DNA from 3 places in the Azohydromonas lata genome. Region 3 is predicted to be linked to each of the others. Evidence: predicted binding sites of a transcription regulator. Region 3 holds the regulator's gene; each other region holds the start of a gene.
What was found. The regulator FNR, encoded in region 3, switches genes on or off when oxygen is low (the NO sensors DNR and NnrR bind a similar motif). The targets are predictions, from matches to a motif close to TTGATNNNNATCAA.

Region 1 (4,439 bases), on a different contig from region 3:
GGCGCGCTGCTGCTGGTGCACGCGCTGGAGCAGTTGCGCCACTTCGCGCCGGCCCAAGCCCCGCTGCTGGCCGGTTGGGCGCTGGCCGGGCTGGCGCTGCTCGTGGCGGCGCTGCGGCGCTTTCACCGCCACCCCGACCCCTGGCTGGACCCGCGGCGGCTGGCCAGCCGCCGCTACCTGGCGGGCCTGGCCTTCTACGGCCTCTTCTACCTGGTGAACGGCGCCTGGAACTACGCCGTGCCGGCGCTGCTGGTGCAGGGGCTGCACATGCCGCTGCCGCAGGCCGGGGCGCTGCTGTCGCTGGGCGGGGCGGTGTCGGTGGTGGCGGTGGTGGTGTTCCACCTGTCGCTGCCGCGGGTGATGCGCAAGCGCCGCTACATCGCGCTGGGCTACGTTGGGCTGGCCGCCGCTTTCGCGCTGATGGCGCAGGCGGCGCATGCCGACGGCGCGGCGCCCGCCTGGGCACTGGCGGGACTGCTGCTGCAGGGCGCCATGCCGGTGCTGGCGCTGCTGCAGGTGGCCATGATGACCTTCGTGGAAATGCCCACCGAGGACTTCGCGCACGCTTACGCGTTCAAGAGCATCGTGCGCGAGATCGTCAACGCGTTGGGCGCGGGGCTGACGGTGCTGCAACTGCAGCACGGCAGCGAGGCGGCGCTGCAGGCGTCCGCGCCCGCGCTGGCGTCAGCCGATGCGCACGCCCTGGCGCTGCGCGCCGCGGCGGGCGATCTGTTGGGCGCGCTGGCCCTGGGCTGCCTGCTGGTGGCCGCGGTGGCGGTGGCGCAGCGCTCGCTGAAGTAAGCGCGGCGGCGGCGCCCGCGCAGGACGGGCGCCCAGGGCTGCTCTCAGTGCAGCACCAGCACCGGCAGCTTGCTGTTGGAGATGACGTGCTTGGTGTGCGAGCCGAAGAGGAACTCGCCCAACGCGCCGCGGCCGTGGGTGACCATGACGATCATGTCGCAGCCCAGGCGCTCGGCCTCGCCGGTGATGGCGTCGTCCACGGCGCCGGACTCGACGGAGTGGCCGCTGAACTCCACGCCGGCCGCCACCGCGCGCTCCTCGAACTGGCGCAGCAGCGCCTTGGCGTGCTTCTGGTTCTCATCCTCGTGGTGGCGCACGCGCTCGGCGTAGGCCGCCGCATCGGGGCTCACCAGCGACAGGCTGATTTCCGGCTCGACCACGAAGCCCGTGATGCGCGCGCCCAATTGCTGGGCCAGGGCGATGCTGCCTTGCATGGCGCGGTGGGAAAGCTCGGAACCGTCAACGGGAACGAAAAGGTGCTTGTACATGTGGGTTACCTCGTGCTTACAGCGTAGGTGCGCGGAGCCGCCCGGGGATTGATGTCCATCAAGTTGTCATGCCGCCAGCCCGTTGCCGCCGTTTTTCCGTGGCGCAGGCCCGGCTCAGCGGCCAAACCCGAACAGGCGCCTGGGCGTGTCGCACCACAGCGCCTGGCGCGTGGCCGCATCCGGCACCCAGGCCTCCCACAAGGCCAGCAGCGGGCCGTAGTCGATGCGCGCGGGCGCACGCAGGAAGGGCCAGTCCGACGCCCACACCAGCGACTGCGGGCCAAACGCGGCCAGCAGCGCCTGCACGAAAGGCCGGGCATCCCCGTGCGGATGCGGCTGCGCCGAGAACTTGGCCAGGCCGGAGAGCTTGACGCAGGCCCGCCCCGTGTCCGCCAGCGCCAGCAGCGCCTGGAAGCCCGCCTGGCCCACGCCGGCTTGCGGGTCAGGCCGGCCCGCGTGGTCGAACAGCAGCCGCGCGCCGCTGTCGCGCAGCAGGGGCGCCATCTCCACCAGCTGGTCGCCCTGCACCTGCACCTGGGCCCACAGGCCCAGGTCGCGCAGCCGCTGCAGCAGCGGGGCGGCGTCGCGGTAGGCCGACGTGCCCAGCAGCGCGGCGTTGAAGGCCACGCCGACGACACCGGCCGCCTGCAGCGCCTGCAACTCGTCGCGGCCGGCGTCGTTGCGCACCACGGCCACCCCCTTGTAGCGGCCCGCGCCCTGGGCCAGCGCATCGAGCAGGCAGCGGTTGTCCAGCCCGTAGCCGGAGTTGGGCCCAACCAGCAGGGCATGGCTGAAGCCGTGGGCATCGAGCAGCCGGCCCAGTTGCGCGGCCGTGCCGATCTCGGCGCCCGCGGGCCTGTAGAAGGTGTCAGAAGCGTAGGCAAAGCGGTCCGGGTCGAAGACGTGCACGTGGCAGTCCACCCAGCCGGCGGGCGCCGCATTCAACACGGCGGTTTCGCTTGTCATGTCGGCTCCCTTGCGTCCCACCCGGCCAGCCGGCCCCCAAGAAGACTCACTTGCGCAGCTTGGCCAGCTCGGCGTAGGCCTCCCTGACCGTTTCCGGCCCAACCTTCTCGGCCAGCTTGTCTATGGCCGGCTTGGCCTTGGCGCGCATCTTCTCCACCTCGGCCGGCGACAGCTCCGTCACCTGCATGCCGCCCTTCTTCAGCTCGGCCAGGGCCGCGTCGGCCTGCTGGCGCGACACCTGGCGCTGGTACTGGATGGCGGCCGCCGCGGCGTCGGTGACGATCTTCTTCTCCTCGGCGCTGTAGCCGTCCCAGACCTTCTTGCTGAACAGCAGCGCCATGGGGTTGTAGATGTGGCGCGTGACGGTCAGGTACTTCTGCACCTCGTTGAAGCGCGAGGCCTTGATGGTGGTGAAGGGGTTCTCCTGCCCGTCGATGGCCCCCTGCTCCAGCGCGCTGTACACCTCCGGGAACGGCATGGGCGTGGCGTTGGCGCCCAGGGCATTGAACAGGTCCACGTAGATGGGCGACTGGATGACGCGGATCTTGAGCCCCGCGATGTCCTCGACCTTGTTGATGGGCCGCTTGTTGTTGGTCAGGTTGCGAAAGCCCAGGTCGAAGTAGCCCAGGCCCACCATGCCCTTGTCGGCCAGCATGCCCAGCAGCTTCTGGCCCAGCGGGCCGTCGCTGAGGGCATCGGCCTCGGCCGGGCCGTTGAACAGGAAGGGCACGTCGAAGACGCCCAGCTCCTTGACGTGCGAGGACAGGATGCCGGCGTTCAGGTTGGTCATCTCCAGCGTGCCGCCCTGCACCGCGGAGACGTTCTGCAGGTCGCCGCCCAGCACGCCGCCCGGGAACAGCTTCACGTGCATCTTCTGGCCGGAGGCCTTTTCCACCAGCTCGGCAAAGCGCTTGGCGCCCAAGTCCTGCGGGTGGCCCGCCTGGTTGAGGTAGGCGAACTTGATGGTGCGCTCGCGCACCTGCGCGCCGGCGGACGTCGCGGCGCCGGCCAGCGCCAGCGCGGCGGCCACGGCCAGTGCGGCACGGCGGGTGAGGGTGTTCATGGCTTGTCTCCTGTGGGATGTCGGTCTTGTGGTCTTGCGGTTTTGCGTTCTTGGAATGGATCTGCAGCTTCCGCGGCTCAATCCACGCCGGCCAGCAGTGCGCGGGTCTTGTCCAGCATGCGGCGCACGCGCTCCAGCGCGGGCAGCGTCTGCGCCAGCGACGCCATGGGCACTTCCAGGCTCAGCGCAATGCCCGCCGGCAGCGCGCGCAGCAGGCCGCGCAGGTCCAGCCCGCCGTCGCCGGGCATGAGCCGCTCGGCGCGGGCCTGGTGCAGCAGCGTGGCGCGATCGCTTGGGCGCTGCGCCGGCGCGTCGCACAGCTGCGCATAGCGGAAGTACGCCGGGTTGAGCGCGGCCACGCCGGCGGGCGTGCCGCCGGCGCGGTCCCAGTGGAGGGGGTCCACGACCAGGCCGAGGTCGTCCCGGCCGGTCGCTTCGATCACGCGCGCGGCGGCCTCCAGCGTGGGCACCTCGTACCAGGGCGTGGGCTCCAGGTCCACGACCAGCCCGTAGCGCGCGGCCAGCGTGCACAACTGGCCCAAGCGGTCGGCCAGGCGGGCGGTGTCCGCGTCCTGCGGGGCCGCCAGCACGTGGCGCGCGCCCAGCACCGCGCCGGCCTCCAGCGCGCCCTCGTAGTCGGCCACGCGGGTGGCGGGCTGCAAGCGGAAGATCTCGATGTCCCACACCTGCAGCCCCGTGTCGCGCAGCCGCCGCGCGGCCTCGCGCACCAGCGGCGTGTCGCCCTGGGTGTCGTGCCGCGGCTCGTCGGCCGTGGCGGGGATGAGCCGCAGGCCCAGGCCGTCGCAGCCGGCCGCCGCGGCGTTGCTCACCATGTCCGGCGGCGACAGCTCCAGGTGCGTGAGCGGCGCAATGCCGATGAGGCGCTTCATGTCGCGTGGCCCAGCGGTGTCAGTAGTTGGCGCGGCCGCCGGAGAGGTCGAAGGCAAAGCCGGTGGTGAAGCTGCACTCGGGGCTGGCGATCCAGGCCACCATGGCCGCGATCTCCTCCACGGTGAGGAAGCGGCCCATGGGAATCTTGGCCTTGGAGGCGGCGATGTGCTCCGGCGTCATTTCCTTGAGCAGGTCCGTCTCCGTCATCACCGGCGCGATGCAGTTGACCA
Region 2 (4,439 bases), on a different contig from region 3:
CTGCGGCAAGACCAACTTCGCCATGCTGGTGCCGCCGGCGGGCTTCGAGGGCTGGAAGGTCACCACCATCGGTGACGACATCGCCTGGATCAAGCCCACCGCCGACGGCAAGCTGCGCGCCATCAACCCCGAGGCCGGCTACTTCGGCGTGGCCCCGGGCACCAACAGCAAGACCAACCCCAACTGCATGGACTCGCTGCAGCGCGACGTGATCTTCACGAACGTGGCGCTCACCGACGACGGCGACGTGTGGTGGGAAGGCATGACCGACGAGGCCCCGGCCCACCTCATCGACTGGCAGGGCCAGGACTGGACGCCGCAGATCGCCAAGGAAACCGGCCGCAAGGCCGCGCACCCCAACGCGCGCTTCACGGTGGCCGCCACCAACAACCCGGTGCTGGACCCCGAGTGGGACAACCCCGAGGGCGTGGTGATCGACGCCTTCATCTTCGGCGGCCGCCGCTCCACCACGGTGCCGCTGGTGACCGAGGCCCGTGACTGGGTCGAGGGCGTCTACATGGCCGCCACCATGGGCAGCGAGACCACCGCCGCGGCCGCCGGCCAGCAAGGCGTGGTGCGCCGCGACCCGTTCGCCATGCTGCCCTTCGCCGGCTACCACATGGGCGCCTACTTCAAGCATTGGCTCAACTTGGGCGCCAAGCTGCAGGAGCAGGGCGCCACGCTGCCCGGCATCTTCTGCGTCAACTGGTTCCGCAAGGGCGCCGACGGCAAGTTCACCTGGCCGGGCTACGGCGAGAACATGCGCGTGCTGCAGTGGATCCTGGGCCGCGTGGACGGCACCGCCCCGGCGGGCGAGGAGCACCTCTTCGGCACCACGCCGCGCTATGAGGACCTGAACTGGACGGGCCTCGCCTTCTCGCGCGAGCAGTTCGACAGCGTCACCAGCATCGACCGCGAGGCCTGGCAGCACGAGATCAAGCTGCACGACGAGCTGTTCGAAATGCTCAAGAGCCACCTGCCCGCCGAGCTGGCCGCCGCCAAGGCCCGCCTGGAGCAGCACCTGGCCGCCTGAGCCCCCGGCGCGGCATTTGCCCCGCTCTGAAGGCCCGCCCCGCGCGGGCCTTTTTGCGTTTTTGACGGCGCCGCCGGCCCTTTGCCGGCCGTGGCGGCGCCATCGCCGACAATCCCAACCATGAAACAAGACCTGACCGACCAGGAGCTCGGCGAGCTCGACGAGCTCCTCGCAGCCGCCCCCGAAGACCTGCAGCCGCTGGACGTGGTGATGCTCGATGGCTACCTCTGCGGCGTGCTGGTGCAGCCGCAGCTGCTGGACGAGGCCGACTGGCTGCCGCCCATCTTCGACATCGAGCAGCAGCCGCTGCCCGCCGACGTGGACGGCGCCTGGCTGGAGCGCTGCACCACGCTCATCCGCCGCCGCTACGAGGCGCTCAACCGCGCCCTGGCCGAGGACGGCGGTTTCGATCCCATCATCCTCGACCCGGACGTGCCGGAAGAAGAGGGCGAGGCTGCCGAGCCGGACGTGCCGCTGAGCGAGTACGAGCAGCAGGCCGTGGACGACGCCAAGGCGCTGCAGGCGTCGCTGCCGGAAACCTCCCGCCCGCTCATGCCCTGGGTGGCCGGCTTCCAGCACGCCACGCTGTGCTTCCCGGCGCTCATGGAGTCCGACGACGACGCCGTGGACCTCACGCTGGCGCGCATCTTCCGGCACCTGCCCGCGCAGTCCGACGAGGAGCGCGAGGTGCTCTCCACCATGGACAAGGAACTGCCCCTGGCCAGCGTGGACGAGGCCATCGACGACCTCATCATGGCCGTGGCCGAGCTGTGGGACCTGACCCAGGACCAGCGCTACGCCGTGCAGCAGGTGCGCCGCGACGCGCCCAAGGTCGGCCGCAACGACCCCTGCCCCTGCGGCAGCGGCAAGAAGTTCAAGCAGTGCCACGGCAAGGCCTGAGCTGAGCAAGCGCATGCGGCTGCAGCTGCTCTCCGACCTGCATCTCGAAACCGAGTCGTTCACTCCGCAGCCCGCCCCGGGCGCGGAGCTGCTGGTGCTGGCCGGCGACCTGGACAGCCGCTGGAAGGGGCTGGAACTGTTCGCCCACTGGCCGGTGCCGGTGATCTTCGTGGCCGGCAACCACGAGTTCGACCGCCGCGACATGGACGAGGCCTGGACCGGCCTGCGCGCGCGCTGCGCCGAGCTGGGTTTCACGTTGCTGGAGCGCGAGCGCCTCGTCTGGACCGCTGCCGACGGACGCCGCGTGCGCTTCGTGGGCACGGTGCGCTGGAGCGACTTCGAAGTCTTCGGCGCCTTGCAGCGCACCAAGGCGCAGCGCGCGGGCGGCTACTTCGCGCGGGTGCAGCAGTCCACGCGCGGCGGCGCGGTGTTCGACGCCGCCGCGGTGCGCGAGGAGGGCCTCCTGTGCCGCCAGTGGCTGGAGCAGGAGCTGGCCGAGCCGGCCGAGGGGCGCTGGGACGCCACCGTGGTGGTGACGCACTTCGCCCCCAGCCTGCGCAGCGCCGACCCGCGCTACGGCCGCCAGGCCAGCACGGCGAGCTTCTGCAACGCCGACGACGACCTCTTCCCCGGCGTGGACCTGTGGCTGCACGGCCACGTGCACCTGCGCCACGACTACGTGGTGGAGCACCCCGACGGTCGGCACACCCGCGTGGTCAGCCAGGCCCGCGGCACGGCCAACAAGGGAGAGCCGGACGGTTTTGACCCGTTGCGCCTCATAGAGCTGTAGGCCCCGGCCGTGGGCGCACGCGCGGCGTGCGCCTTGACTTTGGACAAGGCGCCCCGAGGAGTGCGTGCGACACTGGCCTTTCCAATACCCCCTGGAAGGCAGCACATGAAGATCCTCGTTCCCGTCGACGGCAGCCCCTACACCAAGCACATGCTGGCCTACCTGGCGGAGCACGAGGAGTGGCTCTCCGGGTCGCACCAGTACACCTTGCTGCACGTGGTGCCCGCGGTGCCGCCGCGCGCCGCAGCCGCGCTGGACAAGGACGTGGTCAAGGCCTACTACGACAGCGAGGCCGACAAGGTGTTCAAGCCCATCCGCGCCTTCTTCAAGAAGAAGGACGTGGCCATCGAGTACGTCAGCAAGGTGGGCCATGCCGCCGACCACATCGCCGGCCTCGCCGACAAGGGCCAGTTCGACCTGCTGATCATGGGCTCGCACGGCCACAGCGCCCTGGGCAACCTGGTGATGGGCTCCGTCGCCACCAAGGTCATGGCGCATTGCAAGACGCCCGTGCTGCTGGTGCGCTGAAAAGCGTTTCAACGGCACCGTCCGGCGCCCGCTGCGGCGCCTCGCCAAAGCGCCCTCCGGGGCGCTTTTTCTATGCCGCAGGCGGGGGCTCCAGGTCGCACCGCGCCTGGGCCAGCAGCGCCTGGCCTATGCGGTCCAGCAGCGGCGGCGCGGCCGAGGGTGCCTTGAGCGTCCACTGGTGCCAGTACAGCGCCACAGGCACTTGTGCCTGCGGCCGCAGCGCGACCAACTCGCCGCGCTCCAGCGCCGCGCGCACCTGCAGCAGCGGCAGCACGCCGATGCCCCATCCCATGAGCGTGGCCTGCATGAAGGCCTCGCTGGAGGGGACGTGGCGCTCCAGCAGGCGCGGCGCGCGCAGGTCCATCGCCCGTTCCACCCAGCGCTGGTGCATGTCGTCCTTGCGGTTGAAGACGATGAAAGGCATGGCCGCCACGTTGCCCTCGTGCAGGCCCTGCGGCAGCCGCTGCGCCAGGAAGGCGGGGCTCACGAAGGCGCCATAGGGCATGACGCCCAGCGCCTGCGCGCTGCAGCCGCGCAGCGGCTCGCGGCCCGTGCTCACGCAGCCCAACACCGAGCCATCGCGCAGCCACTCCTGCGTGAACGCCTGGTCGTCCACCAGCAGCTCCAGCGCCAGCGTTTCCTCCTGCTGCACCAGCGCGTCCAGCGCCGGCAACACCCAGGTCGCCAGGCTGTCGGCGTTGACGGCAATGGGCATTTTCAAGCGCGGCAGCGGCAGGCCCAGCTCGGCCGCGGCATCCACCCGCAGCGCCTGCCACTGCCGGGCCAGCCGCAGCAGCACCTGGCCCGCGGGCGTGAGGCGCAGCGGGCGCGCGCGCACCACCAGCGGCCGGCCCAATTGGGATTCCAGCACGCGCAGCCGCTGCGACACGGCCGATTGCGTCACCGCCAGGCGCTGCGCGGCGCCTTCGAAACTGCCCTCGTCGGCCAGCGCGGCCAGGCAGTCCAGTGCGGCGGAGTCCAGGTTGTCCATAAGCTGTTCTGATGAAGGCGGAGTTTCATTAAATCAGCTTCATGCGCGAGCCCAGGCTTTCGACAATGTGCGGCATGACTGTTTCAACTTCCGTCTTCGTCCAGGGCTGGCTCTCGATGGCCGGCCTGATCGTCGCGATTGGCGCGCAGAACGCCTTCGTCCTGCGCCAGGGCTTGCTGCGCGCCCACGTTGGTCCG
Region 3 (4,439 bases):
CTCGATGTAAGGAACGATGGGGTTGTTCGGGACGTTGAGCGAGAAGTCCGCGTTCACGGTGATCTTCTGGCCGCCCTCGGGCACCTTGATGTGCTGGTACATGAAAACTCGCTCCTGTGTGGGGGTTATGGAAGCAGACCGCCATTCTATTCACGGCGGTTTCAAGTCCTGTGTCTTACATAAGACCAGGCGACACAGCCAACTTAGTCACAAAGCATCGCAGTGCAGCTTGACGCGAACTTGACGCCCTTCCTAGGGACTGTCCCCAGGTGACGACGCCCCCCGGCGCGTCAGCTCACGCACCAGGCGGCGATACGCATCCACAGCCCGTGGCCCAGCGCCCAAGCGGATGCGCACGCCAGCCCCAAACCGGCCAGGCGCACCGCCCAACCACCTGAGGCCAGCCAGCGCGAGCCCGGTGCGCCCAGGCGCCACCACAGCGCCGGCCCAAGCCACAGGCCCAGCGAGGAGCCCACTGCGAAGGCCGCCATGATGGACGCCCCGGAAGCCGCATGCTGTCCAAGCGCAGCCACCACCAGCGCCGACTGCAGCAGCCCACAGGGCCAAGCCACCCAGGCCGTGCCGGCCAGGCCGGCCTTGACCGGACCCAGCATGGGCTGCCAGCCGCCGGAGGACGTGCCGCCCTGCCCGGCTGCCACCGCGGGCGCCAGCCGCGTGCCGCGGCCCAAGTTCTCCAGCCACTGCGGTTGCCGCCCCTTGATCAGCAGCCACAGGCCCAGGCCCAGTGCGGCCACGTGCACCAGCGTCCACAGCGGACGCAGCGCCGGCGTGAGCTGTGAAAACCGTGCCAGCAGCGTGACGCTACCCGCCGCCACCGCACCCGCGGCCGCGTAGCCCAGCAAACGGCCCAGGTGAAAACCCAGCAGCGCCTGCTGCGGCCGCGCACCACCACAGCGGCCGGCCAGCGCGGTACAGGCCGCGCCGCACATGGCCACGCAGTGGGGCGATCCGGCCAGGCCCATCAACAGGGCGCTCAAGACGAGGGCTGCATCCATGACCGGAGAAAAAAACAGGCGCGGGTACTGCGGGGAGCTCGAAGCGAAGCCTTAAATGATCCGGGAAAAGCGCTCGCGCGTCTTATCGGCACGCAAATGCCGGTCGAACACCATGGCCACGCCGCGGACGAAGTACCAGCCGCGCGGCGTCACCTGGATGGCGTCGGACTCCAGCTCTGCCAGGCCCATCTCCACCAGCGGCTTGAGCGACTCCAGCTCCGCGGCGAAGTACTCGCGCATGTTCACCAGGTGCGCCAGCTCGATGGACTCGAACTCCACGCGGCCCTGGCACATCAGCGCCATGATGACCGCCCGGCGCACGAGGTCATCGCGCGTGAGCGCCAGGCCACGGACGATGGGGAAATGCCCCTGGCGCACGGCGTCGTAATACTCCGGCAGCGTCTTGGCGTTCTGGCTGTACGTGGCGCCCATGCGGCCAATAGAGGACACGCCCAGGCCTATGAGGTCACAGTCCGGCTGCGTGCTGTAGCCCTGGAAGTTGCGGTGCAGCCGTCCCTGGCGCTTGGCCGCAGCCAGGGTGTCGCCGGGCAGCGCGAAGTGGTCCATGCCGATGTAGGTGTAGCCAAAACCCAGGAAGCCCTGGATGGCGCCACCGAGCATCTGCACGCGGTCGCCCGGCGGCGGCAGTTGCTCGGGGTCTATGCGGCGCTGCGGCTTGAAGCGCTGGGGCAGGTGCGCGTAGGCATACAGCGCGATGCGGTCCGGCCGCAGCTCGCCCACCAGCTCCACCGTGCGGGCGAAGGACGCGGGCGTTTGCTTGGGCAGTCCGTAGATCAGGTCCACGTTCAGCGACTCGAAGCCCAGTGCGCGGGCGCTGACCACCAGCTCGTGCACGCTCTCGAAAGACTGCACCCGGTGCACGGCCTTCTGCACCTCGGGATCGAAGTCCTGCACGCCGAAGCTCAGGCGGTTGAAGCCCATGCGGGCCAGGTTCTGCAGCCGCTCGGTGGTGACCGTGCGCGGATCCACCTCGATGGAGATCTCCGCACCCGGCGCAATGCGGAAGGCCGAACGCATGGCCGCCATCAGGCGCTCGATCTCGGCGTCGGACAGGAAGGTCGGCGAGCCGCCGCCGAAATGCAGCTGCGACACCGACTGGCCCTTGCCCAGCACCGCCACGTGCAGGCCGATCTCGGCTTCCAGAGCCTGGATGTACTCCTCGGCCCGCTCGTGATGCTTGGTAATGACCTTGTTGCAGGCGCAGTAGTAGCAGACCGACTCGCAGAACGGGATATGGACGTAAAGGGACAGCGGGGGCGTGCCGCCCACCGTGGCGCCTTGTGCGCGTTGCTCCAGGGCCTGTGCGTACTCCACCGGTCCAAACGCCTCGACGAAGCGGTCCGCGGTTGGATAGGAGGTGTAGCGAGGCCCCGGCACGTCCAGTCGCTGGAGCAAGCTTTCGGTCAGGATGGGCCCGGGGGCGGATGTATCGCGTAGCATGGCGACACTTTGCCAAACCCGGGACACAAGAGCTTGATGTGCCTCAAGTCGGCAAGTTGAGGCGCCGCCAAGAATGGCGCCAGTGATTGAGGCATATCATGTTGAAGACCGCTGACTCTCCTGAAGAAACCTGCGCCCAGGCGGCCGGATGTGCCGCCACGGCATCGCGATGCAACATGAACAGCACTCTGCCGCCCATTCGCTCTGAACCTTTCAAGGTCGCCTGCTCCAGTTGCAACCTGCGTGAGCTGTGCCTGCCGGTGGGCCTGTCGCGCACGGACCTGGAGCAGCTGGACACCATGGTGGCCACGCGGCGCTCGGTGGTGCGCGGTGACACGCTGTTCCGCGCCGGCGACGTCTTCCAGTCGCTCTACGCGGTGCGCACGGGCTTCTTCAAAACCTGCGTCTCGGCTGAGGATGGCCGCGATCAGGTCACGGGCTTCCAAATGGCCGGCGAGTTGCTGGGCCTGGATGGCATCGGCAGCGACCGCCACACGGTGGACGCCGTGGCGCTGGAAGATTCCCAGGTCTGCGTCATCCACTACGGCCAGCTCGAAGAGCTCTCGCGCGAGTTCTCTGACCTGCAGCGCCAGCTTCACAAGATCATGAGCCGTGAAATAGTTCGCGATCATGGCGTCATGCTGCTGTTGGGCAGCATGCGCGCCGAAGAGCGCCTGGCGGCCTTTCTGCTGAACCTCACGCAGCGCCTTCAGGCACGCGGTTTCTCAGCCTCCTCGCTCATCCTGCGCATGACGCGCGAGGAAATCGGCAGCTACCTGGGCCTGAAGCTGGAAACGGTGAGCCGCACCTTCTCCAAGTTCCAGGAAGAAGGCCTGCTCGAAGTGAAGCAGCGCCAGATTCGCATCGTGAACCAGGACGGCCTGCAAAAGCTGGTCAACGGCGCCGCCTGCTGACGGCCCGCCCTACGGCTTCAAATAAAAATGGCGCCCGCGGGCGCCATTTTTGTTGCCGTCTTCGGCCGTGGAAACGGTCTTTCAGTGGCCATGGACGCCGTGCATGTGGCCGGCGTCGATCGCGTTGGGCGGGGTACCCAGCCAGTGGCCCAGGGCGCCGGCCGCGGCGATCACGGCCCAGAACAGGAAGAAGGCCAGCGAGTACACGCCGGTAGGCGTGAGCTCGGCCGGTATGGCACCGGCACCGAGCAGGTCGTGCGGATCCACCAGCGCGAACACCAGCATCTCCAGCACCGCGGCCATCAGGAACGAAGGCCAGGCCACCAGCATCACCGCTTGGGCACGAGGGGTTGTCGTCATGTCGATCACCTCCTGGCGGCCATTCTTGCGCGCGGCCGCCCTGCCCCGTCCTAGCGTTGACCCGGAGCTAGCGTTGAGCCGAAGAGGCTCCGACTGCGGCGGCTTCGGCAGCTGCCTTGTTGCGCGCCTCTATGGCGGGGCGCATGTCGCCTGAGGAATCTTCCGCGGGCTGCTGCGACTGCGGCGCCGCGCCGGAGCCTATGACCACGTCCGCTCCACGGATGGCGATGACGGCGGTGACGAGGGCCGCCACCACCACGGCCAACGGGCCACCCACCACCAGCCACATCATGCGCACGCGCCACCACGGCACGCGCTGGCCATTGCCGGCCTGTTTGTCGGTCTTGCGGTCCATCAGGGAATACTGCCTCGGTTCACGGGCACCGCGCCGGCCGGAGGGCCGACACGGCACGACGAACGTGGAAATGAAAACAGAGGGAGCACGGCGCGGGCCCGAGCCGTCAAGCCGCCCCAGGCCCATGCCGCCGCCCCCAAAAGACATCGCGCGCCAGAGCCGAAACCGGCTTGGCGCGCGCTTTTTCCTTTGGTTTGGCGGGGTGGCCGCTTATGCGGACATGAGCCCCCCGCCAAACACCGCTGGCGATTACTGCGCCGGCGTGGCGGCGCCGCCCTTGTTGGACAGGCTCCACACATAGGCAGCCAGCACGTGGATCTGCTCGGGGTTCAG

Region 1: SM757_RS13515 (universal stress protein) is a predicted target of FNR. The motif match lies at 1,338-1,351, and genes of this name have one in related genera.
Region 2: SM757_RS16185 (universal stress protein) is a predicted target of FNR. The motif match lies at 2,757-2,770, and genes of this name have one in related genera.

The regions. Positions count from the first base shown of each region.
Region 1 covers NZ_JAXOJX010000020.1:29,498-33,936, reverse strand. The annotation lists gene SM757_RS13520 (MFS transporter) at 1-801, shown strand, start outside; gene SM757_RS13515 (universal stress protein) at 846-1,289, opposite strand; gene SM757_RS13510 (amidohydrolase family protein) at 1,404-2,255, opposite strand; gene SM757_RS13505 (TRAP transporter substrate-binding protein) at 2,302-3,318, opposite strand; gene SM757_RS13500 (sugar phosphate isomerase/epimerase family protein) at 3,396-4,208, opposite strand; gene SM757_RS13495 (SDR family NAD(P)-dependent oxidoreductase) at 4,228-4,439, opposite strand, start outside.
Region 2 covers NZ_JAXOJX010000026.1:9,192-13,630, reverse strand. The annotation lists gene SM757_RS16200 (phosphoenolpyruvate carboxykinase (GTP)) at 1-1,033, shown strand, start outside; gene SM757_RS16195 (YecA/YgfB family protein) at 1,154-1,933, shown strand; gene SM757_RS16190 (metallophosphoesterase) at 1,947-2,723, shown strand; gene SM757_RS16185 (universal stress protein) at 2,829-3,251, shown strand; gene SM757_RS16180 (LysR family transcriptional regulator ArgP) at 3,322-4,242, opposite strand; gene SM757_RS16175 (LysE/ArgO family amino acid transporter) at 4,317-4,439, shown strand, end outside.
Region 3 covers NZ_JAXOJX010000056.1:36,063-40,501, reverse strand. The annotation lists gene icd (NADP-dependent isocitrate dehydrogenase) at 1-102, opposite strand, end outside; gene SM757_RS26020 (sulfite exporter TauE/SafE family protein) at 291-998, opposite strand; gene hemN (oxygen-independent coproporphyrinogen III oxidase) at 1,068-2,477, opposite strand; gene fnr (fumarate/nitrate reduction transcriptional regulator Fnr) at 2,654-3,391, shown strand; gene SM757_RS26005 (hypothetical protein) at 3,473-3,751, opposite strand; gene SM757_RS26000 (hypothetical protein) at 3,819-4,106, opposite strand; gene ccoP (cytochrome-c oxidase, cbb3-type subunit III) at 4,356-4,439, opposite strand, start outside.